4 regions of the Klebsiella sp. Sb-30 genome follow, and region 1 is predicted to be linked to each of the others. Evidence: predicted binding sites of a transcription regulator. Region 1 holds the regulator's gene; each other region holds the start of a gene.
What was found. Region 1 encodes CRP, which controls carbon source genes, mostly activating them, when cyclic AMP is high. Its sites were predicted from a motif close to ATGTGANNNNNNTCACAT; they were not measured.
Positions count from the first base shown of each region.

Region 1 (7,414 bases):
GGTTAACCCGTTGGTTGGGAGCACAAAAATGATTATTCCCTGGCACGATCTGGATCCCGAAACGCTGGATAACCTGATCGAAAGCTTTGTGTTGCGTGAAGGCACCGATTATGGTGAACATGAACGCTCGCTGGCGGATAAAGTCGCCGACGTCAAACAGCAATTGAAAAGCGGAGAAGCCGTGCTGGTGTGGTCAGAACTGCACGAGACGGTCAACATCATGCCCCGCAAGCAGTTTCACGGCTAAGGCGGCGCCACACATCGTTTAATCTGGGAGTTGTTATGTCTGCCAAACATCCGGTGATTGCCGTCACGGGCTCCAGCGGCGCGGGAACCACGACCACCAGCCTCGCCTTTCGTAAAATTTTCGCCCAGCTAAATCTGCGTGCCGCGGAGGTAGAAGGCGACAGCTTCCATCGCTATACCCGCCCGGAAATGGACATGGCGATCCGCAAAGCGCGCGATCAGGGGAAACACATCAGCTACTTCGGCCCGGAAGCCAACGACTTCGGCCTGCTGGAAAACACCTTCCTTGAGTACGGGCGTAACGGTAGCGGCCAGTCGCGCAAGTATTTGCATACCTATGATGAGGCGGTGCCGTGGAATCAGGTACCGGGCACATTCACACCGTGGCAACCGCTACCGGAACCGACCGATGTCCTGTTTTATGAAGGGCTGCACGGCGGGGTTGTCACGCCGCAGTATAACGTCGCGCAGAATGTCGACCTGCTGGTTGGCGTGGTGCCTATCGTCAACCTGGAATGGATTCAGAAGCTCATCCGCGATACCAGTGAACGAGGTCACTCCCGTGAAGCGGTGATGGATTCCGTGGTCCGTTCAATGGAAGACTATATCAACTTCATCACACCGCAGTTTTCGCGCACCCATATCAACTTCCAGCGCGTCCCCACTGTCGACACCTCCAACCCGTTTGCGGCGAAGGGCATTCCGTCATTGGATGAAAGCTTTGTAGTGATCCACTTCCGCAACCTACCGGATATCGATTTTCCCTGGCTGCTGGCGATGCTACAGGGCTCGTTTATCTCGCATATCAATACGCTGGTGGTGCCTGGCGGGAAAATGGGGCTGGCGATGGAGCTCATCATGACGCCGCTGGTGGAGCGTTTGATGGAAGGTAAAGCAATTTAAATTCGCGGCCGGCGCTACGCTTGCGCCGGCCTGCAAGACGGTGTCAACCCGGTAAGCATCGCGCCACCGGGTATCTGGCATTACGCCTCTACCACCTCAAACGAATGGGTGATGTTCACCGCTTTTTGCAGCATCAGCGCCACCGAGCAGTATTTCTCCGCCGACAGATCCACCGCACGGGAGACGGCCGCATCTTTCAGCTCCTTGCCGGTGACAATAAAATGCATGTTGATATGGGTAAACAGACGCGGCGCCTCTTCCCGACGTTCAGACGTCAGCTTGACTTCACAGTTAGTCACGTTGTGACGACCTTTCTGCAAAATAGACACGACATCGATCGCGCTGCATCCGCCCGCCGCCATCAGCACCATCTCCATTGGGCTTGGCGCTTTATCTCCGGAGTTGCCGTCCATCAGAATCTGGTGACCTGACGCCGACTCTCCGATGAAGGTTAACCCTTCAACCCATTTCACACGAGCTTGCATAAAATTTAACTCCAAGGTTGCAATTTTCCTGACAGATTACGCGTACATAACAATTCTCGCAACGGAAGGCGACCTGCATCATGCTGAAGCGAGACACCAGGAGACATGCGGCAAAAGCTATGCTAAAACAGTCGGGATGCTACAGTATTACATTGATGTACTGCATGTATGCAGAGGAGTTCACATTACAGGCTGAAGAAAAATCACCAGCCCGTTTCCCAGGCATAGGGAAACAATACGATTGCATGCCCGGATGCCGTGTAGTGTCGGCACCCGGAGATAGCTTATAACAGAGGATAACCGCGCATGGTGCTTGGCAAACCGCAAACAGACCCTACCCTCGAATGGTTCTTGTCTCATTGCCACATTCATAAGTACCCATCTAAAAGCACGCTGATCCACCAGGGTGAAAAAGCAGAAACGTTGTACTACATCGTCAAAGGCTCTGTGGCTGTGCTCATCAAGGATGAAGAAGGTAAAGAGATGATCCTCTCTTACCTCAACCAGGGCGATTTCATCGGTGAATTAGGCTTGTTTGAAGAAGGCCAGGAGCGTAGCGCCTGGGTACGTGCGAAAACCGCATGTGAAGTGGCCGAAATCTCCTACAAAAAATTCCGTCAGCTCATTCAGGTTAACCCGGATATCCTGATGCGCTTGTCGTCGCAGATGGCTCGCCGTCTGCAGGTGACCTCAGAAAAAGTGGGTAACCTTGCCTTCCTCGACGTCACCGGGCGCATCGCTCAGACGCTGTTGAACCTGGCAAAACAGCCGGATGCGATGACCCACCCTGATGGTATGCAAATTAAAATTACCCGTCAGGAAATTGGTCAGATTGTTGGCTGTTCCCGCGAAACCGTTGGCCGTATCCTGAAGATGCTGGAAGATCAGAACCTGATCTCCGCACACGGTAAAACTATCGTCGTATACGGTACGCGTTAAGTCGATAAAACGGCGTATTGCTTGCGCAATACGCCGTTTTTGTTTTCCCTCTATGTGGCGCAGGCTGATTTACCACCCGGAAGTCAACTATGCACTGCGGCAAACGCTGGTGTTGTGTTTGCCTGTCGCAATCGGCCTCCTCCTCGGTCATTTACAGCAAGGTCTGCTGTTCTCGCTGGTGCCCGCCTGCTGTAACGTCGCCGGTCTGGATACGCCGCACAAACGTTTTTTTAAACGCTTGATTATTGGCGGTTCGCTGTTCGCCGGCTGCAGTCTGGTCGTCCAGCTTCTGCTTCAGCAGGCGATCCCGCTACCTTTGATTCTCAGCGGCCTGGCGCTGCTGCTCGGCGTGACGGCGGAGATCAGCTCTCTGCACGCCAGGCTTCTGCCCGCTTCGTTGATTGCCGCGATCTTTACCCTGAGCCTTGCCGGAAACATGCCCGTCTGGGAGCCACTGCTGATCTACGCCCTCGGGACGCTGTGGTACGGTCTGTTTAACTGGTTCTGGTTTTGGCTATGGCGCGAGCAGCCGCTGCGCGAATCGCTGAGCCTGCTCTATCGCGAGCTGGCTAACTACTGCGAAGCCAAATACAGCCTGCTGACCCAGCATATCGATCCCACCACTTCACTGCCGCCGCTGCTCACGCGCCAGCAGAAGGTGGTGGACCTGATCACCCAATGCTACCAGCAGATGCATATGCTGGCGGCGAACCAGCGCAATGACCACAAGCGCCTGCTGCGGGCGTTTCAGATGGCGCTGGATTTGCAGGAACATATCTCCGTCAGCCTGCACCAACCCGAAGAAGTACAAAAACTGGTAGAACGCAGCCATGCCGAGGCGGTGATCCGCTGGAACGCGCAAACCGTTGCCGCTCGCCTGCGGGTGCTGGCCGATGACATCCTGTACCACCGCTATCCGCGGCGCTTTAACATGGATAAGCAGATCGGCGCGCTGGAGAAAATTGCCTGGCAGCATCCGGACAACCCGGTAGGGCAGTTCTGCGCCTGGCACTTCAGCCGAATAGCCCGGGTGCTGCGTACCCAGCGCCCGCTGTACGCTCGCAACCTGATGGCGGATAAAGAGCGCCGTCTGCCGCTGCTGCCCGCGCTAAAAAACTATCTCTCGTTAAAATCACCGGCGTTACGTAACGCTGCGCGTATCTGCGTGATGTTAACGGCCGCGAGCCTGATGGGAAGTGCCCTGAACCTTCCCAAGCCTTACTGGATCCTGATGACGGTGCTTTTTGTAACCCAAAACGGCTACGGCGCGACGCGGGTACGTATCGTCCATCGGGCGGCAGGTACGCTTGCCGGTCTGGCCATCGCCGGACTGGCGTTGCACTTCCATGTCCCGGAGGGTTATACGCTCTCCGCGATGCTGCTCGTCACGCTGCTGAGCTACCTGATTATCCGCAAGCATTATGGCTGGGCGATGGTTGGCTTTACCGTGACGGCGGTGTATACCCTGCAGCTTCTGACGCTCAACGGCGAGCAGTATATTGTCGCCAGGCTTATCGATACGCTTATCGGCTGCCTTATCGCCTTTGGCGGCATGGTCTGGCTATGGCCGCAATGGCAAAGCGGGCTACTGCGTAAGAACGCTCACGACGCGCTGGAAGCCGATCAGGAAGCGATCAGGCTGATTCTTAGCGACGATCATCAGGCTCCGGCGCTGGCCTATCGCCGGATGCGCGTCAATCAGGCGCATAACTCGCTGTATAACTCGCTGAATCAGGCCATGCAGGAACCCGGTTTTAACACACACTATCTTGACGACATGAAACTGTGGGTCACCCACAGCCAGTTTATTGTTGAGCATATCAACGCGATGACCACCCTGGCCCGCGAGCATACGATGCTGACGCCGGAGCTGGCCCGACGCTATCTGGAATCTTGTGAGATTGCGCTCCAGCGTTGCCAGCAGCGGCTGGATTCCGATGGTCCCGGCAGCGCTGGCGATGTCAATATTATGGAGTCGCAGGATGTGGAGGTGAGCCGGGGGCCGTTAAGTACGATGGAGCAACATCTGCAGCGGATCCTCGACCATCTGAACACCATGCACACCATCTCCTCGGTGGCATGGCGTCAGCGCCCGCATCACGGCATCTGGCTACGCGCGATTAAGCGTTAAGAACCTGCTTTACCGCCTGGGCAAAGCGGGCCATGCCTTCGGCAATATCCTGCTCGTCGATGACCAGCGAAGGGACAAAGCGCATCACATCCGGCCCGGCATTCAGCACCATCACGCCGGCATCTGCCGCGGCATAGAGAAAATCACGAGCCCGGCCCTTATACTGCGGCTTAAGCTCCGCGCCAATCAACAGCCCCATACCGCGGATATCGCTGAACAGGTCAAACTGCGCGTCAATTTGCTGGAGATGCTGCACAAACAGCTCGCGCTTCGCCTTCACGCCCTCCAGCACCTCCGGGGTATTAATCAGGTCAAATGCCGCCCCGGCCACGGCGCAGGCCAGCGGGTTACCGCCGTAAGTCGAACCGTGGGAACCGGCGTGGAATGCGCTGGCAATATCGTTGGTGGTCAGTACGGCGCTGATCGGGAAGCCACCGCCCAGCGCTTTGGCGCTGGTAAGAATGTCCGGCGTCACGCCATAGTGCATATATGCAAACAGCGAACCGGTACGCCCCATGCCGCACTGAACTTCATCAAACACCAGCAGCGCCTGATGCTCATCGCAGAGTTCGCGCAGTCCTTTCAGGAACGCCGGCGTCGCCGCCATCACGCCGCCTTCTCCTTGAATCGGCTCCACAACCACCGCGCAGGTATGATCGTCCATAACGGCCTTAACCGCATGCAGATCGTTAAACGGCACGTGGATAATGTCCGCCGGTTTCGGGCCGAAGCCATCAGAATATTTTGGCTGCCCGCCCACCGATACCGTGAACAGCGAACGGCCGTGGAAAGCATTATGGAAGGCGATGATTTTGGTCTTATACGGGCTGTGACGGGTAATGGTGTAGTGGCGCGCCAGCTTGAACGCCGTTTCGTTCGCTTCGGTGCCAGAGTTCATGAACACCACGCGTTCGGCGAAGGTGGCCTCCACCAGCTTACGACCCAGACGCAGCGCCGGCTCGTTGGTAAAGACATTGCTGGTATGCCACAAGGTTTCGCCCTGCTCATGCAGCGCCGCGACCAGAGCCGGATGACAATGACCTAACGCCGTCACCGCAATCCCGCCCGCGAAATCAACGTACTCTTTGCCCTGCTGATCCCATACGCGGCTACCTTTACCTTTGACCGGGATGAATTCTGCCGGTGCATAAATCGGCAGAATAACTTCATCGAATGTGGCGCGGGTAATTACCGGTTGCTCAGTTGCCATGTCATGCCATCCTTCTTCGTTATGCGGTCATTATTGTGATAATCTAATCACAAAATATGCATAAAAAATCAGTCAATGGCAACTACAAATCATCGATTGAGGAAGTTTGCCAGCAGTTGATGTCCCTGCTCGCTGAGAATACTTTCCGGGTGGAACTGTACCCCTTCGAGATCCCACTCCCGATGGCGAATCGCCATAATCTCTCCGCTTTCACTGCGGGCCGTCACCTCAAAGCATTCAGGAAGCGTCGCGGGATCAATCAGCAGAGAGTGGTAGCGAGTAACGGTCAGCGGATTATTCAGCCCCTGAAAGACCCCCTGCCCGTTATGATAGATGGGAGAAGTTTTGCCGTGCATCACTTTCGCCGCTCGCACGATAGTGGCCCCAAAGACCTGGGCGATGGCCTGATGGCCAAGACAAACGCCCAGCAGCGGAACCTGACCGGCATAACGAGCAATCACCGCCAGCGAAATGCCTGACTCATTTGGCGTACAGGGCCCGGGAGAGATCACGATTTTCTCCGGCATCAACGCCGCGATCTCCTCAAGCGTCAGCTCATCATTGCGCCTGACCAGCACTTCCGCCCCCAGTTCACAGAAGTACTGGTACAAGTTCCAGGTGAAAGAATCATAGTTGTCGATAAGCAGGATCATAGCGGCTCCGGAAAGAATAAAACCGGGCTATTCTACTCAGATTCTCACGCTTCGCTTACCACTTTGCGAAAGATCCGCTCAAGGGGTTCGGGATCGCCCATCGCCCCCAGCTGGTTAGCCTGGCTCCAGCTATCGGGGTCGATATCCCGCCAGTCGAGCACAAACCCGGCGTGAAGAGCCAACTGTTCAAAGAAAATTCGCTGAACCAGGCCGCTACCGACGCGAAACGGGTGCAGGACGTTGATTTCCCCGTAGTACCAACTCAGACGCGTGACGAACGTCGCGCGGCTGATTCCGCTGAGGTAGCCCTCTTCCTCCAGCGCCCGCATCAGCGCATTGCCCTCTTTCTCAATCCACGCAAAATGGCAGAAAGGAGTATCCCCCTGATAGATATCGACTTCTCTGAATTGCCCCGCCCAGTCGAAGATATCCTGATAGAGCTGATGATGAATGAAACAGAGGTAGGGTAGCCCGCGGCCGCGCGGTCCCAGCGGCAGCGTCGCCGCACGCAGGGAGGTGATTTCCCAGGCCGTTTGCTCCAGCCGCTGCGCCTGACGAATACCGAGACGGTTACGCATCACATTGAGCGCAGGGTAGAGGTAAGGGTCGCGATCGTCGCCATATTTACTGCTCATGGCGCCTCCTGATCTCGGCAAGACGCGCCAGCGCTTGCTCGGCAGTCAGCGTCACCAGCGGGATCGCTGCCCCCTCCAGGCGACGGCTGGCCTGAAAATTCACATTGCGGGTCTGTTCCCAGAGCTGGGATTTTTGCTTATCGGTGAGTGAACGCATGCTCGCCTCCCTTATCGTCCCCTGTTTGCCACAAGTATAAGCAGCAATTTCAGGT
Region 1 is NZ_CM172749.1:432,832-440,245, reverse strand. Features, by position in the region: gene AC236I_RS01990 (hydrolase) at 1-32, shown strand, start outside; gene AC236I_RS01985 (YheU family protein) at 29-247, shown strand; gene AC236I_RS01980 (phosphoribulokinase) at 283-1,149, shown strand; gene AC236I_RS01975 (OsmC family protein) at 1,230-1,634, opposite strand; gene crp (cAMP-activated global transcriptional regulator CRP) at 1,941-2,573, shown strand; gene AC236I_RS01965 (YccS/YhfK family putative transporter) at 2,626-4,704, shown strand; gene argD (bifunctional acetylornithine/succinyldiaminopimelate transaminase) at 4,694-5,914, opposite strand; gene pabA (aminodeoxychorismate synthase component 2) at 6,004-6,567, opposite strand; gene AC236I_RS01950 (putative adenosine monophosphate-protein transferase Fic) at 6,612-7,202, opposite strand; gene AC236I_RS01945 (YhfG family protein) at 7,192-7,359, opposite strand.

Region 2 (7,414 bases), 2.6 Mb from region 1:
GCTGGTTTACCCGAATCACTTACCTGCGTAAGCTCATCGGGTCGCAATCGGCAAAATGAGGGATCACTTTGTCCCTCGCCAGAGGCATCGTCGACTGTTCAGGTTCGTTCCTGACGAATTTGTCGCTCACTTGCCGCGTAACCTGGCCTGTGGCCTTGTCCCTTCGGGGTCAGTGCAAGCGCTGTTCAACAATGCCTGAGGTGTTTTTGAGCAGCAATTCGAAATATTTAGGGTACACATATCGAGCGAATCAAGAAGGGATCCTGATAACAGCTATGCCTCAACAATACCGATACACACTGCCGGTCAAGCCCGGCGAACAGCGGCACCTCGGTGAATTAACCGGCGCGGCTTGTGCCACGTTGGTTGCGGAAATGGCCGAGCGCCACGGTGGGCCGGTTATACTCGTCGCCCCCGATATGCAAAATGCCCTGCGCCTGAACGATGAAGTTCGCCAGTTTACCGACAGCATGGTGACGGGCCTGGCAGACTGGGAAACGCTACCTTACGATAGCTTCTCGCCGCATCAGGACATTATCTCTTCCCGCCTCGCCACTCTCTATCAATTACCCACCATGCAGCGCGGCGTGCTGATCGTGCCGGTCAGCACACTCATGCAGCGCGTCTGTCCGCATAATTTCCTCCACGGACACGCGCTGGTGATGAAAAAAGGCCAGCGTCTGTCGCGTGACGCCCTGCGCACTCAGCTGGACAGCGCCGGCTATCGCCATGTGGATCAGGTAATGGAACACGGGGAGTACGCCACCCGCGGCGCCCTGCTTGACCTGTTCCCGATGGGTAGCGAACAACCCTACCGCCTCGACTTCTTCGATGATGAAATCGACAGCCTGCGCCTGTTCGACGTCGACAGCCAGCGTACGCTGGAAGAGGTGGCCGCCATTAATCTGCTGCCCGCACATGAGTTCCCGACCGATCAGGCGGCGATTGAGCTGTTCCGTAGCCAGTGGCGCGACCGTTTTGAGGTCAAGCGGGACGCCGAACATATCTATCAGCAGGTCAGCAAAGGGACCTTACCGACCGGGATTGAATACTGGCAGCCGCTGTTTTTCAGTGAGCCGCTCCCGCCGCTGTTCAGCTACTTCCCGGCAAACGCCCTGATCGTCAATACCGGCGATCTGGAAGCCAGCGCCGGGCGTTTTCAGAACGAAACCCGCGCCCGTTTCGAAAGCCGCGGCGTCGACCCGATGCGTCCGCTGCTGCCGCCGGAACAGCTCTGGCTGCGGATCGACGAACTGTTCAGCGAGCTGAAAAAATGGCCGCGTATTCAGTTAAAAACGGAGCGTCTGGCCGAGAAAGCCGCCAATATTAACCTCGGCTATCAAACGCTGCCGGACCTCTCGGTGCAGGCACAGAACAAAGCGCCGCTGGACAATCTGCGTCGTTTCCTCGAAACCTTTAACGGCCCGGTTATTTTCTCGGTTGAGAGCGAAGGTCGCCGGGAGGCGCTGGGCGAAGTGCTGGCGCGCATCAAAATTGCGCCGAAACATATTCTGCGGCTGGAAGAAGCCACCGGCAACGGCCGCTATTTAATGATTGGCGCCGCCGAACACGGGTTTATCGATAGCCCGCGTAATCTGGCACTGATTTGCGAAAGCGACCTGCTGGGCGAGCGCGTGGCGCGTCGTCGCCAGGATTCACGCCGCACCATTAACCCCGACACCTTAATCCGTAACCTGGCGGAACTGCACATCGGCCAGCCGGTGGTGCACCTGGAGCATGGCGTTGGTCGTTATGCCGGTATGACCACGCTGGAAGCTGGCGGCATCAAAGGGGAATACCTGATGCTGACCTACGCCAACGATGCCAAACTGTATGTGCCGGTGTCATCATTGCATCTGATTAGCCGCTACGCCGGCGGGGCAGAAGAGAGCGCCCCGCTGCATAAACTCGGTGGCGATGCCTGGGCGCGCGCGCGGCAGAAAGCGGCGGAAAAAGTGCGCGACGTGGCGGCGGAACTGCTCGATATTTATGCCCAGCGCGCGGCGAAATCGGGCTTTGCCTTTAAGCACGATCGCGAACAGTACCAGCTATTCTGCGACGGTTTCCCGTTTGAGACCACGCCGGATCAGGCGCAGGCAATTAACGCCGTTCTCAGCGACATGTGTCAACCGCTGGCCATGGACCGCCTGGTCTGTGGCGACGTCGGCTTCGGTAAAACCGAAGTAGCGATGCGTGCCGCGTTCCTGGCAGTGGAGAACCACAAGCAGGTCGCGGTCCTGGTGCCAACCACCCTGCTCGCGCAGCAGCACTTCGATAATTTCTGCGACCGCTTTGCCAACTGGCCGGTACGCATTGAAATGCTGTCACGCTTTCGCAGCGCGAAAGAGCAGGCGCAGATTCTTGAACAGGCCGCCGAGGGTAAAATCGATATTCTTATCGGCACGCATAAGCTGCTGCAAAGCGAAGTCAAACTGCGCGACCTTGGGCTGCTGATCGTCGATGAAGAGCATCGCTTCGGGGTTCGCCACAAAGAGCGAATCAAGGCGATGCGTGCCGACGTCGATATTCTGACGCTGACCGCCACGCCGATCCCACGAACGCTGAACATGGCGATGAGCGGAATGCGGGATCTGTCCATTATTGCCACGCCGCCCGCCCGCCGTCTGGCGGTGAAAACCTTCGTCCGGGAGTATGACTCGCTGGTGGTTCGCGAGGCGATTCTGCGTGAAGTGCTGCGCGGCGGCCAGGTCTACTACCTCTATAACGACGTGGAGAATATCCAGAAAGCGGCGGATCGACTCGCGGAGCTGGTGCCGGAGGCACGTATTGCCATCGGTCACGGGCAGATGCGCGAGCGCGAGCTGGAACGGGTGATGAATGATTTCCACCACCAGCGCTTTAACGTGCTGGTCTGTACCACCATCATTGAGACCGGGATCGATATCCCGACCGCCAATACCATTATCATCGAGCGCGCGGACCATTTCGGTCTGGCTCAGCTGCACCAGCTGCGCGGACGCGTTGGCCGCTCGCATCATCAGGCCTATGCCTGGCTGCTGACGCCGCACCCGAAAGCGATGACCACCGATGCGCAAAAGCGTCTGGAAGCCATCGCCTCGCTGGAGGATCTCGGCGCCGGTTTCGCGCTGGCTACGCATGACCTGGAAATCCGCGGTGCCGGCGAGCTGCTGGGCGAAGATCAGAGCGGGCAGATGACCACCATCGGTTTTTCGCTCTATATGGAGCTTCTGGAGAATGCTGTCGATGCGCTGAAAGCCGGACGCGAACCTTCGCTTGAGGATCTGACCAGCCAGCAGACTGAAGTTGAGCTGCGTATGCCTTCACTGTTGCCGGACGACTTTATTCCTGATGTGAATACCCGACTCTCGTTCTACAAGCGGATTGCCAGCGCCAGGAATGAGCACGACCTGGAAGAGATTAAAGTCGAACTGATTGACCGCTTCGGCCCGCTGCCGGATGCGGCGAGAAACCTGCTGGATATCGCCCGCCTGCGTCAACAGGCGCAGAAGCTGGGAATCCGGAAGCTGGAGGGCAATGAGAAAGGCGGCGTGATTGAGTTCAATGAAAAGAACAACGTCAACCCGGTATGGCTGATTGGCCTGCTGCAAAAACAGCCACAGCACTTCCGTCTGGATGGTCCGACGCGACTGAAGTTCATGCAGGATCTTGGCGAGCGTAAAACGCGGATGGAGTGGGTTCGCCAGTTTATGCGTCAGTTAGAAGAGAACGCGACCGCATAATCGCAGCGCGGAGACGGTGCCCGTCGCCGTCTTCCGCGCCTGTTTTTCTTCCGTCGCGGTCACACCCGGTAAACTTTACAAACATTTTGCAATTCACCAGGGTTTCCCCACAGATGCCCGCGCGATAATCCCCGTCTGTTTCCTCATAAAAAATAACCACTTATTTATTATGACTACTCTCATATCGCGTTTCTCACTGTGGCTGATAATGGTGGCCGTTGCTGGCGTCCTGGCCCTTCCTGCCCGCGCCAATACCTGGCCCTTACCGCCGTCAGGCAGCCGCCTCGTCGGGCAAAATCAGTTTCACGTCGTCCAGAATAACGGCGGTTCGCTGGAAGCTATCGCCAAAAAATACAACGTGGGCTTTCTGGCATTACTTCAGGCTAATCCCGGCGTCGACCCTTACGTTCCGCGTGCCGGCAGCGTGCTGACCATTCCGCTCCAGACTCTACTGCCGGAAGCGCCGCGCGAAGGGCTGGTGATTAATCTCGCCGAGCTTCGCCTCTACTATTACCCGCCGGGGAAAAACGAGGTCACCGTCTACCCTATCGGTATCGGCCAGTTGGGAGGCGATACCCTGACCCCTACGATGATCACCACCGTCTCCGACAAGCGCGCAAATCCAACCTGGACGCCGACGGCGAATATTCGCGCACGGTATAAAGCGATGGGGATAGAACTCCCGGGCGTGGTACCTGCCGGGCCGGATAACCCGATGGGCCACCATGCTATCCGCCTTGCGGCCTACGGCGGCGTCTATCTGCTGCATGGCACGAATGCCGATTTTGGCATCGGAATGCGCGTCAGCTCCGGCTGTATCCGCCTGCGCGATGACGACATCAAAACCCTGTTTAAGCACGTCACCCCAGGGACAAAAGTCAATATTATCAACACGCCAGTGAAAGTCTCCGTGGAGCCTGACGGTAGACGTCTGGTGGAAATCCATCAGCCGCTGTCCAAACACTTAAATGACGATCCGCAGACGCTGCCGATAGTCCTGAATAGTGAGATGACGGCGTTTAAGCAGGCCGCGCAGACCGATCAGACGGTGATGGATCGTGCGATGACGCTGCGTTCAGGTATGCCGATTGACGTTACCCGCCACCATACTGCTGGCGAGCAGTCATTGTAAGTGCGTAGACTGAAATAAAAAAACCGCCCCTGGGGGCGGTTTTTTTATGGGATAACAAAGGGGTAAAACGATAGTGCGACGCTTCGCGGTTTCATAAAGGGGTGAAAACCGCGTCACGTAAGTGGCATAACAGGGAACAACTTACTGCTCGCGGCCTGATAAAGGGGTCAGGGGTCGCGTTTTGTCAGTGGCATGACAGGGGTAAAACGAAACTTATTTGTAGATAACCGCAGTGCCATGCAGGGTGTTTGGACCCGTGACTGAGGTGATACGGAAAGAGGTTGCGCCCATTTCTTCCGCTTTCTGCGCCAGCTGGTCTTCCAGCGAGCCCAGGTTTGTCCCGGCGGAGGCAGAAACAGTACCTATTTTGTGTTGGCCGGCAGGTGTGGATTGCACCTCAACAGCCGCGAAGCTGGCGAAAGAAAGAGAGCTTAGCACGGCGGCCAGCGTCAGCGTTTTGATGTTTTTCATGATTATTATACCTATGCAGATGATTTTTTTAGTAGGGTCGCAAGAATTAACTAACGATCGATAGGTAAATAATAATGTGACCTATATCACACGTCAATGAATTTTTATAACGATCGTTTATTTATTTATAAACAACTTAAAATTCATACATATATGAATTATTTATTTTTGCGGGTTCAGCGCTGGAAGGTTGTAACGTTTGTTTTTATAATGCCCCTTCAACAAACCAACATAGGTACAGCGGCATCATGACAACTGACGTTCAAAGTTGCACAAAAAAAAGCCGTGGCCGACCTAAAGTGTTCGACAAGGAAGCGGCGCTGGATAAGGCTATGGCACTTTTCTGGCAGCACGGCTACGAGGCAACTTCTCTTGCCGATCTGGTGGAGGCGACCGGGGCAAAAGCACCGACGCTGTACGCTGAGTTCGTCAACAAGGAAGGGTTATTTCGCGCGGTTCTGGATCGCTATATTTCACGTTTTGCCGCCAGACATGAAGCGCTGTTGTTTGCCGAAGAAAAATCAGTCGATCAGGCGCTGCGGGACTATTTCACCGCCATTGCCACCTGCTTTACCAGCAAAGACACGCCGGCAGGCTGCTTTATGATCAATACTTCCGCGGCGCTGGCGGCATCATCTACCGCGATCGCCAATACCATTAAGTCGCGGCACGCGATGCAGGAACAAACGCTGACCCAGTTCTTCCAGCAGCGTCAGCTGCGCGGCGAGCTGCCGGAAAACGGCGATGTGCGACAGCTGGCGCAGTTCTTAAACTGCGTGTTGCAAGGGATGTCCATCAGCGCACGCGAAGGGGCTGATTTCACCAGACTGATGCAAATCGCCGATACCACTCTGCGGCTGTGGCCGCAAATCCTCCAGCACTAATCTGCGCTTCCCCGGTGACGATCGCCACCGGGTTTTCACCCTTCTTTCCTGATTAACCCCAATTTTACTCATGTTTTCACGCTGTTAGGTGTCAATTTTGTTGTAAATGATATTGATAACAATAATCACTACGTGCAAAATCCGCTCTTAAGTTTTTCTGCTTATTTCCATCTGTAACATCCGATGCGCCCGCATCGAACACTAAAAACAATATGAATGCCGTTAACTCATAAAAGGAATGCGTATGAACAAGCGTCTCTGGGTGCTTAACCCACTGCTGCTGGCCACCGCCCTGCCCGCCTTTGTCGCGCAGGCGGATGAAGAAAACATTATCGTTAGCGCCAACCGAACTCACCGCACCGTCGCCGAAATGGCGCAAACCACGTGGGTTATCGAAGGTCAGGAGATAGAACAACAGGTTCAGGGTGGAAAGGAGTTCAAAGACGTCCTGGCCCAGTTGATTCCCGGCATTGATGTCAGCAGCCAGGGACGAACCAACTACGGAATGAACATGCGTGGGCGGGCCATCGTGGTGCTGATCGACGGCGTTCGCCTCAACTCTTCCCGTACCGACAGCCGTCAGCTCGACGCCATCGACCCGTTCAACATTGAGCATATTGAAGTCATCTCCGGCGCCACTTCGCTGTATGGCGGCGGCAGTACCGGCGGCCTGATCAATATCGTGACCAAAAAAGGGCAGCAGGAACGCCAGGTGGATCTGGAATTAGGTGGCAAAAGCGGGTTTGCCAACAGCAACGATCACGACGAACGCGTAGCGGCGGCGGTCAGCGGCGGCACCGACCATGCCTCCGGCCGGTTATCGGTGGCTTATCAGCGTTTTGGCGGCTGGTATGATGGCAATAACGATGCGCTGGTCCTCGATAATACGCAGACCGGCCTGCAGCACTCGGATCGTCTGGATGTCATGGGCACCGGCACCATCAACATTGACGATAACCGTCAGCTGCAGCTGGTAACGCAATACTATAAAAGCCAGGGCGATGATTACGGCCTGTATCTCGGCAAAAACATGTCGGCCGTCACCGGCGAGGGTAAAGCCTATACCACCGACGGACTCAATTCCGACCGCGTTCCTGGCACCGAACGGCATCTGATTAGCCTGCAATACTCCGATGCCGATTTCTACGGCCAGAATCTGGTCAGCCAGATCTATTATCGCGACGAGTCGCTGACCTTTTACCCCT
Region 2 is NZ_CM172749.1:3,264,005-3,271,418, forward strand. Features, by position in the region: gene mfd (transcription-repair coupling factor) at 276-3,722, shown strand; gene ldtC (L,D-transpeptidase LdtC) at 3,892-4,854, shown strand; gene bhsA (multiple stress resistance protein BhsA) at 5,068-5,325, opposite strand; gene AC236I_RS15315 (TetR/AcrR family transcriptional regulator) at 5,574-6,209, shown strand; gene AC236I_RS15320 (TonB-dependent siderophore receptor) at 6,454-7,414, shown strand, end outside.
Region 2: the regulator CRP is predicted to act here: its motif matches at 5,400-5,417, upstream of bhsA (multiple stress resistance protein BhsA).

Region 3 (7,414 bases), 520 kb from region 1:
GACAGCCGGCGATGCAGTAGCCGCAGCCGATGCACTGTTCGGACTGGAAGTCGACGATGCCGTTGGCATACTGAATGATGGCCCCTTCCGACGGACAGGCCTTCAGGCAGCCCGGATCGGCGCAGTGCATACAGCCATCCTTACGGATCAGCCACTCCAGTTTGTCGTTCTGCTCCACTTCCGAGAAGCGCATTACCGTCCAGGATTTGGCGGTCAGATCCGCGGGGTTATCGTACACCCCGACGTTGCTGCCGACTTCATCACGGATGTCATTCCATTCTGAACAGGCGACCTGACAGGCTTTACAGCCAATACAGGTGGTGACGTCGATAAGCTTCGCGACTTCCTGCTGGTGGTCCCGCGCCTGAGGCGCGGGAGTGAAACCGTTAGTCGCGGAACGACGAATGATGTCTTGCGATTGATAAGCCATAAGTCGTCTCCGTTACACCTTTTCCACGTTCACGAGGAAGGCTTTAAACTCCGGCGTTTGCGTGTTCGCATCGCCGACGAACGGCGTCAGCGTGTTGGCGATAAAGCCTTTCTTCGCCACCCCTTCATAGCCCCAGTGGATAGGAATACCGATCGTATCGATATCCTTACCGTCCACTTTCAGCGTGCGAATACGCTTGGTCACCACCGCCTTGGCTTTGATATAACCGCGATTGGAGGAGACGCGAACGGTATCGCCATGCGCGATGCCGAGCTTGTTCGCCAGCTTCTCGCCGATTTCCACGAACTGTTCCGGCTGGGCGATGGCGTTAAGCAGCGCATGCTTGGTCCAGTAGTGGAAATGCTCGGTGAGACGATAGGTGGTACCGACGTACGGGAACTTATCCGCTTTACCCATCTGTTGCAGGTCACCGCTAAAGACGCGGGCGGCCGGGTTAGAGACCACATTCGGGTGCAGCGGGTTGGTGCCCAGCGGCGTTTCAAACGGCTCGTAGTGTTCCGGGAACGGACCTTCCGCCATCTTATCGAGGGCAAACAGACGACCCATGCCTTCGGGCTGCATGATGAACGGCCCGACGTCGGTGCCCGGTGCGGCGGCACTGTAGTCCGGAATGTCCACGCCGCCCCATTTTGCGCCGTCCCATTTCAACAACTGGCGTTTCGGATCCCATGGTTTTCCCTGTGGGTCCGCAGAGGCGCGGTTATACAGAATGCGACGGTTGAGCGGCCATGCCCAGGCCCAGCCCAGCGTATTACCCAACCCGGAAGGGTCGGCGTTATCGCGACGTGCCATCTGGTTACCTTCCGGCGTCCAGCTGCCGGCGAAGATCCAGCAACCGCTGGCGGTGGTGCCATCATCGCGCAGTTGCGCGAAGGAGCTGAGCTGCTGGCCTTTCTTCACAAGCACTGCGCCGGTGGCCGGATCGGTAATATCCGCCAGCGCCTTGCCGTTGCTCTCCATCGCCACCTCTTCCGAAGCGGGCTCGTGCGGCGTGGAGTAGTTCCAGGTCATATTCAGCACCGGCTCAGGCGCCGGACCACCGTTTTCAGCGTACATTTTCCGCAGACGTAAGAAGATGCCGGCGAGGATTTCGCCATCGGTGGTCGCAATCCCCGGAGCATCCGCGCCTTTCCAGTGCCACTGCAGCCAGCGTCCGGAGTTGACGATAGAGCCGTTCTCCTCGGCGAAGCAGGTGGAGGGCAGACGGAACACTTCGGTCTGGATTTTCGACGGATCGACATCGTTCGACTCACCGTGGTTTTGCCAGAAGGTGGACGTTTCGGTGTTGAGCGGGTCGATGGTCACCAGGAACTTCAGTTTCGACAGCGAGGCGACCACTTTGTTTTTGTTCGGGAACGAGGCCACCGGGTTAAAGCCCTGGCAAATATAGCCATTGACCTTGCCCTGGTGCATCATCTCGAAGTACTGCAGGACGTCGTAGCCCTTATCCCACTTCGGCAGCCAGTCAAAGCCCCAGCTGTTTTCCGCCGTGGCTTTATCGCCAAAGAAGGCCTTCATCATTGAGACGAAGAATTTCGGGTAGTTGCCCCAGTAGTTCACCTGATCTTTCAACAGCGGCTTCGGCGTGTTGGCGGCCAGGTAGGTTTGCAGGTCGGTCTGTTTCTCACTCGGTAGCGTCATATAACCCGGCAGGCTCTGCGACAGCAGCCCCAGGTCGGTCAGCCCCTGAATGTTGGAGTGACCGCGCAAGGCGTTCACGCCGCCGCCGGCCATACCCATGTTGCCAAGCAGCAGCTGGATCATTGCCATGGTACGGATGTTCTGCGCACCGATAGAGTGCTGCGTCCAGCCGAGCGCGTAGAGGAATGACGCGGTTTTATCATGGGCGCTGGTTTCAGCGATGTACTCACAGACTTTCAGGAAGTCCGCTTTCGGCGTACCGCAGATATTTTCCACAACCTCCGGGGTGTAACGGGAAACGTGCTGTTTCAGCAGATTCCATACGCAGCGCGGATGTTGCAGCGTCGTGTCGCGTTTCGCGAAGCCGTTTTCGTCCAGCTCATAGTTCCAGCTGGTCTTATCGTATTTGCGGTTTGCCGCGTCATAGCCGCTGAACAACCCGTCGTCGAAGCTGTAATCCTCACGCACGATCAGGCTGGCGTTGGTATAGGCTTCGGTGTACTCGCGGTTGAATTTTTCGTTATTCAGCAGGTACAGGATGACGCCTGACAAGAAGGTAATGTCAGTACCGGAACGAATCGGGGTATAGAAGTCGGCTACCGACGCAGTACGCGTAAAGCGTGGGTCGATAACAATCAGCTTCGCGCCGTTATGGATTTTGGCTTCCATCGCCCAGCGGAACCCTACCGGGTGCGCTTCAGCGGCATTACCGCCCATCACCACGATCAGGTTGGCGTTTTTGATGTCAACCCAGTGGTTGGTCATCGCACCGCGACCAAATGTTGGAGCAAGACTTGCTACCGTTGGTCCGTGTCAGACGCGTGCCTGGTTGTCTACCGCGAGCATACCGAGCGCGCGGGTGAATTTTTGCGTTAAATAGCCGGTTTCGTTACTGGAGGCTGAAGCGCACAGCATGCCGGTGGTCAACCAACGGTTGACGGTGGTGCCGGCGTCGTTTTTGGCGATAAAGTTGGCATCGCGGTCTTCTTTCATCAGCTTCGCGATGCGATCGAACGCGTCGTCCCAGCTGATTTGCTGCCATTTGTCGGAGCCTGGCGCACGATATTCCGGGAACTTCAGACGACTTTCGGAATGGATAAAGTCGACGAGACCCGCCCCTTTCGGGCAGAGCGCACCACGGTTGACCGGATGGTCAGGGTCACCTTCGATATGAAAGATGGATGCTTTGGCGTTTTTCGCACCGTCGCCGAGGCTATACATTAACAGCCCACAACCGACAGAACAGTACGTACAGGTGTTACGGGTTTCACGGGTACGCAGCAGTTTATATTGCCGGGTTTCCGCGAGCGCGGCGCCTGGGGCAAAACCCAGCGCTGCAGCCGTTGTGCCTGCCATACCGCCAGCGCAGATCTTAAAGAACTGCCTTCTGCTGACCTGCATGGTTCACTCCTTGTATCGACATTGTCACATGTAGTTATTTACTTTGCGGTAAGCGCCGCAAAGGTTCAGAATTGGGGGTGATCACCCTTTCACTTGAAGGGGTATGCAAAGAATACCACATTGTGTGTATGCCTGTTCCAATACGGTTAAGACAAAGTGAACAAGAACCCTCCCGAACAAATTGAAAATGTGACAAACATCACAGGATGTCGTCAGGTCGCGCTCTGGAAGCGCGATGATTTGCAACATCCGCAGTCTGACGAATTAGCCGAAGAAGTTCCTGTGGCGCTGGTCTATAACGGTATCTCACACGTTGTCATGATGGCCTCTCCCACCGACCTGCAACGATTTGCCGTCGGTTTTTCATTATCCGAAGGGATTATTGAAAACCGGCGCGAGATCTACGGGATGGAAGTGGTGCCGGCCTGCAACGGTCTGGAAGTGCAGATTGAACTCTCCAGCCGTCGTTTTATGGGACTGAAAGAGCGCCGTCGCGCGCTGGCCGGGCGCACCGGCTGCGGCGTTTGCGGCGTTGAGCAGCTCAACGATATCGGCAAGCCGGTGCAACCTTTACCTTTCACCCAAACCTTTAGCCTGGGGAATCTCGATCGCGCGCTGGAGCAGCTTCGTGATGTTCAGCCGATTGGCCATATCACCGGCTGCACCCATGCGGCGGCGTGGCTGCGTCCGTCCGGTGAGCTGGCGGGCGGACATGAGGATGTCGGGCGTCACGTCGCGCTGGATAAACTGCTGGGGCGACGGGTAGAAGAGGGCGATGACTGGCAATGCGGGGCGGCGCTAGTCTCCAGCCGTGCCAGCTACGAGATGGTGCAGAAGGCGGCAATGTGCGGTGTGGAAATTCTGTTTGCGGTTTCCGCCGCTACCGCGCTGGCGGTGGAGGTCGCGGAACGTTGCAACCTGACGCTGGTGGGCTTTTGCCGCCCGGGCAGGGCAACGGTTTACACCCATCCGCAGCGGCTGATCGCCGGTTAAAAATAAGTCAATTTTTTTGAACGATGAGAGCAAATCCTTACGCTTTTAGTCGTGGGTTGTGAGGTCTATTATTTATCACATCAAGGCACAACGCCTTACCCAAACAACTTAATGAAGGATTTACATCATGAAAAGCATCAAAACTTTTGCTGTAGTTATCGCTCTTACCGCTTCCTTTGGTTCTTATGCCGCGCAGTCAGTGAGCGCAACCTCCTCTACAATGGACGGTGCGGAAGCGAAAATCGCCGCTCAGGCTCAGGCCGCCGGTGCTTCTTCTTACACCATCACCGAAGCCTTCACCGGTAATCGCGTGCATATGACGGCAGAACTGAACAAATAAAACCGGCATCACCGTCGAAAGAGCGCCTGCGGGCGCTTTTTTTGTTTTTGTGCTTTTACCATCCGGAAAACTCTCCGCCCGACACCTCCACTTCTCCTCAAAAAAATGTGGTGTTTATCACGTTTCTCTTCTTTGCTTTTGGCGACGAAATTAACCCGCTGGCAAGCAAAATGACACGCTATCCTCTCAATATTTAACCTAATGAATAATAAAGTTATTTGAAAATAACTGTTAAGGCGATCTCATCTTTTAAGTGAGACGCACATCACAAAAAACACCCCATATTTACGTCTGTCAATCGTTACCACGGATCAATTAATCATAATTATGTGATCTTCGTTGCAAATCCAGGTCTTGAACTTAGGGATAAATGTGGGCAAGGAAATATGACGGTGGTGACCATGAAAATCGGTATTGTTATTAGCGGTGGCGATGTATCGGGAATTAATAATTTCATTTTTCAGGTTGCGAAGCTCGCAAGCGCGGAGATCACCATTTTTAATGGTGGAATACCTGGGCTGCTCGATAAAAATCATCAGGAAATCGCCTGGCGGGATCTTGTCGATTTCTCTATTTGTTCACTGCCTGTTATTACGTCCGGCCGAACCACGCGTAAATTGCTGCGGAGTGAGTATGAAACTATAGCCAGGAAAATTAAGTCGCTGCGCCTTGATGTACTCATTATGGCCGGCGGTGATGGCAGCCTACAGTTCCTTAATACGCTTAGCGAATTTGATATTAACTGTTTCGGTGTCGGGATGACTATCGATAATGATGTATACGGTAGTGATTATACTATCGGTTTTTCTACAGCCTGCGAACAAATTATCAAGGAGGTTTCTCGTTTAAGAAATACCGGCAGAGCATTACCTGGGCGGGTGTTTATGGTTGAAATATTAGGAGGGTATTGTGGAGAGCTAACGCTGCAGTCAGCAATTAAAAGTAATGCCGATATTGCGCTGATCCCGGAAGCACAGATGCCATTAGAGGATCTGGCCGAGCGCGTCAGACGCAAGCTTCGCGAGCAAAACAGCGTGGTGATACTTTGCTCTGAAGGTTACACCAGGGAGTATTCCCCTGGGTTTCAAGGGGCTATCGATACGATGATCAAACAGCTTGAGCCACGCATCGGTGTCCGCATCCGTAAAACCATTATCGGCTATGGACTGCGCAGCGGCGACCCGACCTGCGAAGAAATTTACCAGGGCACGATCATGGCGAACGAAGTCGTTCGCTGTATTCAGTCAGGAATGAAAAATAAAGCCATTATTATAAATTCAAGCAATAAACCTATTCCAATTGACTTAGTCAGTATGAAAAAACGTCTGGTAGATATCGAAGGACATCATTATAAACTTGCCAAACAACTCAATATTATTTGAGGAGACCCTACATGCTGAAAATTCTTTGCGTATGTGGCTGCGGCCTCGGTTCAAGCTTTGCCATCGAAATGACGGCGAAAGCAGTATTAAAGAAACTGGAAATTCCTGCACATATTGAACATACCACCGTATCTGAAGCTGGAGCATTTAAATCCGACATTATTTTGACGCAAAAAACATTCGCCGACATATTAACCGCCGACGCTAATGAAGAGGAAATAAAACGTGTAGTGGTCCTCAACCGCCTGACGGATAAAGATGAAATTGAGCGGAAAATTGTCTCATTCCTGAAAGAGCGCAATCTGAAGGTGACCGATCATGAATAGCTTTATCGAGTTTATTGTAAAAGATTTGCTCGGCCAGGCTTCGATATTAATCGCGTTTATTGCCATGCTGGGTCTGATTTTACAGAAGAAGTCAGTGGGTAAAACGGTTGAGGGGACGTTTAAAACGCTGCTCGGGTTCTTAATTATGATGGCCGGCATTAATATTATTGTCGCCACCCTGAGCTTCCTTAACGATATCTTCACCCACGGTTTCGGGATGAAAGGATACATCACCGATGTCGCTGCTATCGCCGGTCTGGCGAATCGAGAACTGGGTTCTGAAGTGGCGCTGACGCTGATGGTGATCTTTGCCGTTAATATTATTATCGCCCGCCTGACACCGCTGAAATATATCTTCCTCACCGGACAGGCGCTGCTGTGGATGGCAACGATTGGCACGGTGATTGGCTACAAAGCCGGGCTGACCGGGCTGCCGCTGATCCTGACCGGCGGTATCTTTGGCGGCGTCATGGCGGTACTGATGCCGGCGTTAGCGCAGCCGGTGGTCAGACGTATTACCGATTCTGACGATGTGGCTCTCGGGCATTTTTGCACCATCGGATATTTAGTCCAGGCGGCGGTGGCCAAAGTGGTGGGTAAAGGTTCCCGCTCCACAGAAGATCTTGAACTGCCTGATAACTTCAAGTTTCTGCAGGATACCTATCTCGCCATGGCGGTGGTGATGGTCCCCATGTACCTGATCCCGGCGCTGGCTGCCGGACCCGAGTATATCGCCCAGTTTTCCGGCGGTGTGAACTACCTGATGTATGCCTTTATGCAGTCTGTTCAGTTTGTGGCAGGGGTCTTTGTCCTCTACAGCGGCGTGCGCTTGTTACTGAATGAACTGGTCCCGGCTTTTCGCGGTATTGCCATGCGTATT
Region 3 is NZ_CM172749.1:5,295,024-5,302,437, reverse strand. Features, by position in the region: gene fdxH (formate dehydrogenase subunit beta) at 1-430, opposite strand, end outside; gene fdnG (formate dehydrogenase-N subunit alpha) at 443-3,493, opposite strand; gene fdhD (formate dehydrogenase accessory sulfurtransferase FdhD) at 3,650-4,486, shown strand; gene AC236I_RS24755 (YdgH/BhsA/McbA-like domain containing protein) at 4,614-4,826, shown strand; gene AC236I_RS24750 (6-phosphofructokinase) at 5,228-6,208, shown strand; gene AC236I_RS24745 (PTS sugar transporter subunit IIB) at 6,220-6,534, shown strand; gene AC236I_RS24740 (PTS sugar transporter subunit IIC) at 6,527-7,414, shown strand, end outside.
Region 3: the regulator CRP is predicted to act here: its motif matches at 4,932-4,949, upstream of AC236I_RS24750 (6-phosphofructokinase).

Region 4 (7,414 bases), 1.2 Mb from region 1:
CGGTTAACGATATTACCTTCGATACGTGCATCCGGGATCCCGGTCCAGCGCTCCAGGTCCTGCGTAAAGGTCAGAGCGACCTGATCGATATAAGCCAGCTGTTTATCATGGTTATATCCGCCGCCCGCGTTGTAACCCATTTCATTGAGGTAGCCGAGATTATAATGAAATCCGTTATTTTCAAGGATTGGACGAATCCCTGACATCTCCCCGAGCAACCCTTTTTGCGGGTTCTCAAAACCTAATACCGTACCGTTCCATTTTTCCGTTTCCGCGGCAAAAGCGCCGGGCGTTAACAGCGAAAATGTCACTATCAACAGGAGGGGATTTATTTTTTTGTTGTGCATAATGATATCCGTTGTGACTGAATAAGGGTAATAGCTGGCCCCAGGCAATAAACCCGCCCGTTTTTCGTCTTTATATTTATTTTTTCAATACCTGCCCGTCAGCCATTCAACGGCGTTGTTGACACACATGGGCAGATCATAAGTCATTGCTTTAAATGAACATTTAATTCCTCAAAAATAAAAGGCAAAAAAAAACCTAAGCACTCCAGCCACAAATGGCGGAAGTGCTTAGGTTTTGCCTGTATCAGTAGCAACCCTGAATATATAAGTTACACAATATCACTCAGCGACAGAAATGCCCATCAGCAGATGGTTCCCGAGTAATAAAGTGTGAGCGATTTAACAATCTTCCCTAATAACGGGCAATGGCTAGCGCAATGTCCGCCGAGGTTTTCAGCGTGCGTATTTCATTAAACACGACCAGCGCCTCATCATATTCTTTGCGTAAATAACTGAGCCACTGTTTAATTCGCGCAACATGATACAGCCCGGTATCGCCCTGTTTTTCCAGACGCGTATATTTTTTCAGTAGCTCCACGACCTGCGGCCACGGCATGCGCGGTTCGTTATATTTGATGACCCGACTTAAATTTGGCACGTTTAGCGCGCCGCGACCAATCATTACCGAGTCGCAACCGGTGACCGCCAGACACGCCTGTGCGCTTTGCCAGTCCCAGATTTCGCCGTTAGCGACAACCGGAATTGACAGCCGCTGGCGGATTTCGCCAATCGCCGCCCAGTTGATCCGCTCCGCTTTATAAGCGTCTTCTTTCGTGCGGCCGTGAACCACGAGCTCCGTCGCGCCGGCCTGCTCTACCGCATCGGCAATTTCGAACTGCCGCGCTCCGCTGTCCCAGCCCAGGCGAATTTTGACCGTCACCGGCAGATGATCCGGTACCGCTTCGCGCATTGCTTTTGCGCCGCGATAGATAAGCTCCGGGTCTTTAAGCAGCGTCGCCCCGCCGCCGCTGCCGTTCACCAGCTTTGACGGACAGCCGCAGTTCAAGTCAACGCCCCAGGAGCCCAGCTCCACCGCCCGCGCGGCATTTTCCGCCAGCCACTGCGGATATTGCCCCAGCAGCTGCACCCGAACACGGGTGCCGGAAGGGGTGCGGCTTTGATGATGGAGTTCCGGGCACAGTTTATAGAACGATTTTACCGGCAGCAGCTGATCCACCACCCGCAGAAACTCGGTGATGCACAGATCGTAATCGTTAACCTCGGTCAGCAGCTCGCGCACCAGCGAATCGAGCACGCCTTCCATCGGCGCCAGTAATACACGCATATTGTTACCCGGAAAAAAAAGAGGCGCTATGGTAGCGCCTCTGTGCGTCGGTTGAAAGATCTCAATGTGGTTCGGCTGCGCCTGGCAGGTCGAGAGGTGCGATAAGGCAGGGATACCGCCCTTCGCGTCACGCGCAATTTGCCACGCCGCGAACAGCGGAGTTGCGCCGGGGCGGCGGGACAAAAGCGCAGCGCCCCGCTCTCCCCGCGGCGCTTTCACTATTATTTATCGCAGGATTCATCAACATGCATTCCGCATGCCCGAAGGTTCCATTACTCTATTAAATCTATGCCTGGAATTCATGATGTGATCGGTAGCACATTTCAAGGTTTAATTGTATGATGAATACGGTTCATCAAGGGTTATTACCATGAGTAAATCGCTGAATATTATCTGGCAGTACCTGCGGGCTTTTGTCCTGATCTATGCTTGTTTATACGCCGGGATTTTTATTGCTTCCCTGCTGCCCATTACCATTCCAGGCAGCATCATCGGCATGCTGATTTTGTTCGTTCTTCTGGCGCTACAGATTATGCCGCCGAAGTGGGTCAACCCCGGCTGTAACATATTGATTCGCTATATGGCGCTGCTGTTCGTGCCTATTGGCGTTGGCGTCATGCAATATTGGGATCTGCTGCGTGCGCAGCTCGGCCCGGTGGCAATCTCCTGCACGATCAGTACATTAGTGGTCTTCCTGGTGGTGAGCTGGAGCTCACATCTGGTTCACGGCGAACGTAAAGTGGTCGGTCAAACGGAGGACGTCAAAGATGATGCATGAAATCTGGTGGTCCTTGCCGCTGACGCTGATCGTCTTTTTCCTCGCCCGCAAGCTGGCCGCGCGGTTTAAATTTCCGCTGCTGAATCCTCTGCTGGTGGCGATGGTGGTGATCATCCCCTTTTTGTTGCTCAGCGGTATCTCCTACGATCGCTATTTTCAGGGCAGTAAAATTCTCAACGATTTACTTCAGCCTGCGGTTGTGGCGCTGGCCTTCCCGTTGTATGAGCAGCTGCATCAGATCCGCGCCCGCTGGAAATCGATCATTACGATCTGCTTTATCGGTAGCGTCGTGGCGATGGTAACCGGCACTACCGTCGCGCTGCTGCTCGGCGCGACACCGCAAATCGCCGCGTCGATTATGCCGAAGTCGGTCACCACGCCGATTGCGATGGCGGTCAGCGGGAGCATTGGCGGTATTCCGGCCATCAGCGCGGTGTGCGTCATTTTCGTGGGGATTCTCGGCGCGGTTTTCGGCCACAGCCTGCTTAACCTGATGCGCATTCGCACCAAAGCCTCGCGCGGCCTGTCGATGGGGACCGCATCGCATGCCCTCGGGACCGCCCGCTGCGCGGAGCTGGATTATCAGGAAGGGGCTTTCAGCTCCCTGGCGCTGGTGCTGTGCGGGATTATCACCTCGCTGGTGGCCCCCTTTTTGTTCCCGCTGATTCTGGCTATCGTCGGATAATAGTGACCTACGTCACATTTATCAGTGCAACATAAACATGTTGCATAAACAATGAGATATTAATCACATATACGGGCTACCCCCGCCCGTACACTAGATTCCCATTACATTGTTATGAGGCAACGCCATGCACCCACGTTTTCACGCTGCTCTTCCCCACCTGGCGGCAGACCTGCAAACGGCCATCGCACCGATGCTGATCGACCCACACTTCCCGGCTTTGCTGGATGCCGGTCAGGTCGCCACGCTGCGGAATGCAACAGGCCTCGATGAAGACGCGCTGGCCTTTGCGCTGCTGCCGCTCGCGGCGGCCTGTGCGCGCGCCGACCTGTCCCATTTTAACGTTGGCGCCATCGCCCGCGGTATTAGCGGTACCTGGTATTTTGGCGGCAACATGGAATTCCTCGGCGCCACGATGCAGCAAACCGTGCACGCCGAGCAAAGCGCCATTAGCCACGCGTGGCTGCGCGGCGAACGCTCGCTCAATGCTATTACCGTCAACTACACCCCCTGCGGCCACTGTCGTCAGTTTATGAATGAGCTGAACAGCAGCCAGGTCCTGCGTATTCATCTGCCGGGTCGCGAAGCGCATTCTCTACAGCACTATCTGCCGGATGCCTTCGGTCCGAAAGATCTCGAGATTAAAACGCTGCTGATGGATGAACAGGATCATGGTTTCCCGCTGACCGGCGACACCCTGGCGCAGGCGGCCATTCAGGCAGCCAACCGCTGCCATATGCCGTACAGCCAGTCGCCTTCCGGCGTGGCGCTGGAGTTGAAAGACGGCACCATTTTCGCCGGTAGCTATGCGGAAAACGCGGCATTTAACCCAACGCTGCCGCCGCTGCAGGGAGCGCTCAACCTGCTGAGCCTCAACGGATATGACTATCCGGATATTCAGCGCGCCATTCTGGCTGAGAAAGCCGATGCGGCGCTGATTCAGTGGGATGCAACCGTCGCAACGCTGAAAGCGTTGGGTTGCCACAATATTGATCGCGTCCTGCTCGGCTAAGTGACCCGTCATGCGGGCCTGTTGGCCCGCATTGTTGAAAATCCCCGCAATTAAACGATGGTTTCTTGCTCTTGCCCGGCGGGTAAAGTAGCCTGATAGCTCCATTGTCCACATGAGTCAGGTGAATGTTAAAGCGTGTGTTATACAGCCTGTTAGTCCTGTTCGGCCTGCTGCTGTTGACCGTGCTGGGTCTTGACCGTTGGATGAGCTGGAAAACCGCTCCCTATATCTATGATGAACTCCAGGATCTGCCCTACCGCCAGGTTGGGGTGGTGCTCGGTACCGCCAAGTACTATCGCACCGGAGTGATTAATCAGTATTATCGCTATCGTATTCAGGGTGCGCTGAACGCTTACAATAGCGGCAAGGTGAACTACCTGCTGCTGAGCGGCGATAATGCGCTGCAAAGCTACAACGAACCGATGACCATGCGCCGCGATTTAATCAAAGGCGGCGTCGACCCTGCCGATATCGTGCTCGATTACGCCGGGTTCCGCACCCTCGACTCTATCGTGCGCACCCGCAAGGTTTTCGATACCAACGACTTTATTATCATTACCCAACGCTTCCACTGCGAACGGGCGCTGTTTATCGCCCTGCATATGGGGATTCAGGCGCAGTGTTACGCCGTACCTTCGCCGAAGGATATGTGGAACGTGCGTTTACGTGAGTTTGGCGCCCGGTTTGGCGCGCTGGCGGATTTGTACGTGTTCAAACGCGAACCCCGCTTTTTAGGGCCGCTGATACCGATACCAACTTTGCAGGAAGTGCCGGAGGGAGCGCAGTCCTATCCTGCCGTAACGCCAGAACAGCTGCTGGAACTGCAAAAGAGTAAATGACGGGTCGTTGATGGCGGTATGCTTTCCGCCGGCCCACTCCGCCTTGCGCGGTCAGCTATTTATCGCGGTCTGGTTCAGGTAAACGGGTGTTCGGGCGAAGCGTTGCGCTAAGTGCGCTCTACAGCGGCCCGCCAGTAACCAGGCAGAGACCGCGACACCCCCTCCCGCTTTCACCCTGGCCGTGGTAAACAGACGAAAAAAAGCCCGCGCAAATGCACGGGCGGGATAACAACGGACGGTTATTTTTTGCGCGCGTATTTCAACGAATCCAGCGCCACGGCGAAGATAATGATCGCCCCTTTGATGATGTACTGCCAGTAGGGGTTTACGCCGATATAGGTCAGGCCGTAGTTGATAACGGTGAAGATGATCACCCCGGTCACCACACCAAGCACCGTCCCCACACCGCCGCTGAACGACACGCCGCCGACGACGCAGGCCGCGATCGCATCCAGCTCATACATAAAGCCGAGGTTGTTGGTCGCCGAACCGATACGCCCGGCCTCCAGCAGACCGCCAAAAGCATAGAACACACCGGACAGGGCATAAATCATCAGCAGGTTCAGCGCCACGTTAACACCGGAAACTTTGGCCGCTTCCGGGTTACCGCCGATGGCAAAAATGTTTTTACCAAAACGGGTTTTATTCCACAGGATCCACACGAAGAAGACCGCAATCGCCGCGTAGAACGTAATGTACGACAGGCGGAACGACCCCAGCGCGATAAACCCTTGGGCAAAGTGTGAGAAGTGGCTGTCAAAGCCGGAAATAGGCGATGCGCCGACAAAATCGTAGTACAGGGAGTTGATGCCATAGACGATGATCATCGTACCGAGGGTGGTGATAAACGGCGTCACGTTCAGGTAAGCGATAATGATCCCGTTAATCAACCCGATAACCGCACCGATTGCGCAGACCAGCAGGATCACCAGCGGAATCGGCATAGTCGCCATCTCCGGGAACACCTTGTTGGCATTATCGACCGCCTGGAGCATGGTTGCGGCGATAACCGCCGCCAGCCCGACCTGACGACCGGCAGAGAGGTCGGTACCCTGGGTCACAATCAGCCCGGCAACGCCGAGCGCGATAATAATACGCACCGAAGACTGAGTCAGGATGTTACTCAAGTTCAGCAAACTTAAGAACGTGGGGTCCTGGAAAATAATAATCGCCAGCAAAACCAACAGCACAACGTAAATCCCACCGTCTTTCAGGTACGTGAGAAAACTTTTTTTATTTAACGCACTCATGAGAAGCCCCTGCTCTTAAAGATGCAACGACGCAAGACGTAAAATTTCGTTCTGCGTAGTAGTTTTTGTCTCAACAATTCCGGCAACAAGACCGTTGCTCATAACCAGAATACGGTCGGTAATACCCAGCAGCTCCGGCATCTCGGAGGAAATAATGATGATCCCTTTATTTTTCTTCGCCAGCTCAGCAATCAGCTGATAAATTTCGAACTTCGCGCCAACATCAATCCCGCGCGTGGGTTCATCAAGCATCAGAATTTCCGGCTGGGTTAAAAGCCAGCGACCAATAATAACCTTTTGCTGGTTACCACCGGACAACGAACCAATTTGCGTATGCTGTCCGGGGGTTTTCACGCGCATCGAGTCAATCACCCACTGGGTATCGCTTTTCATGCGGGAATTGTCCAGCAGACCCACCTTGTTTTTATATTTCTTAATATTGGAGATCAGCGAGTTAAAGCCGATATCCAGATAAGCATAAATACCGGTGGAACGGCGTTCTTCGGTGACTAACGCAAAACCGTGGTTAATGGCTTCATTCGCGCTATGGTTATTGATCTTCTTGCCGTGCAGCGTAATCGTGCCGCCTGATTTTTCGCGGATGCCGAAAAGGGTTTCGACAATATCGGTACGCTTCGCTCCCACCAGCCCGGCGATACCGAGGATCTCCCCTTTTCGCAGATCGAAGGAGACATCGCGAATCGACGGCTGACGCAGCGAGGTCAGGTTGCGCACTTCCAGAATGGTTTCACCGGGCGTGTTGTGCTTCTCCGGGAAGCGCTGGGTTAACGAGCGCCCGACCATCATGGCGATGATCTTATCCATATCCAGGCCTTCCAGCGGCTGGGTGGCAATCCACTGACCATCACGCAGAATCGTGATTTCATCGCATAGCTGGAAGATCTCTTCCATCTTGTGAGAAATATAGACAATACCGCAGCCGCGTTCTTTCAGCTTACGGATAATCTTAAACAGGTGATTAACTTCTTTCTCCGTCAATGATGACGTAGGCTCATCCATAATGACAATTTTGGCGTCATAAGAAAATGCCTTGGCGATTTCAATCATCTGCATCTGCGATACTGATAACGTGCCGACGCGAGCGCGCGGATCGATATCAATATCCAGTTCATCAAATATTCCCTTGGTATCGCGATACATTTTTTCCTGATCGACAAACACGCCTTTGGTGGGATAACGCCCCAGCCACATGTTGTC
Region 4 is NZ_CM172749.1:1,629,567-1,636,980, reverse strand. Features, by position in the region: gene AC236I_RS07765 (carbohydrate porin) at 1-347, opposite strand, end outside; gene dusC (tRNA dihydrouridine(16) synthase DusC) at 700-1,632, opposite strand; gene AC236I_RS07755 (CidA/LrgA family protein) at 2,003-2,410, shown strand; gene AC236I_RS07750 (CidB/LrgB family autolysis modulator) at 2,400-3,095, shown strand; gene cdd (cytidine deaminase) at 3,223-4,107, shown strand; gene sanA (outer membrane permeability protein SanA) at 4,233-4,946, shown strand; gene mglC (galactose/methyl galactoside ABC transporter permease MglC) at 5,186-6,196, opposite strand; gene mglA (galactose/methyl galactoside ABC transporter ATP-binding protein MglA) at 6,212-7,414, opposite strand, start outside.
Region 4: the regulator CRP is predicted to act here: its motif matches at 3,147-3,164, upstream of cdd (cytidine deaminase).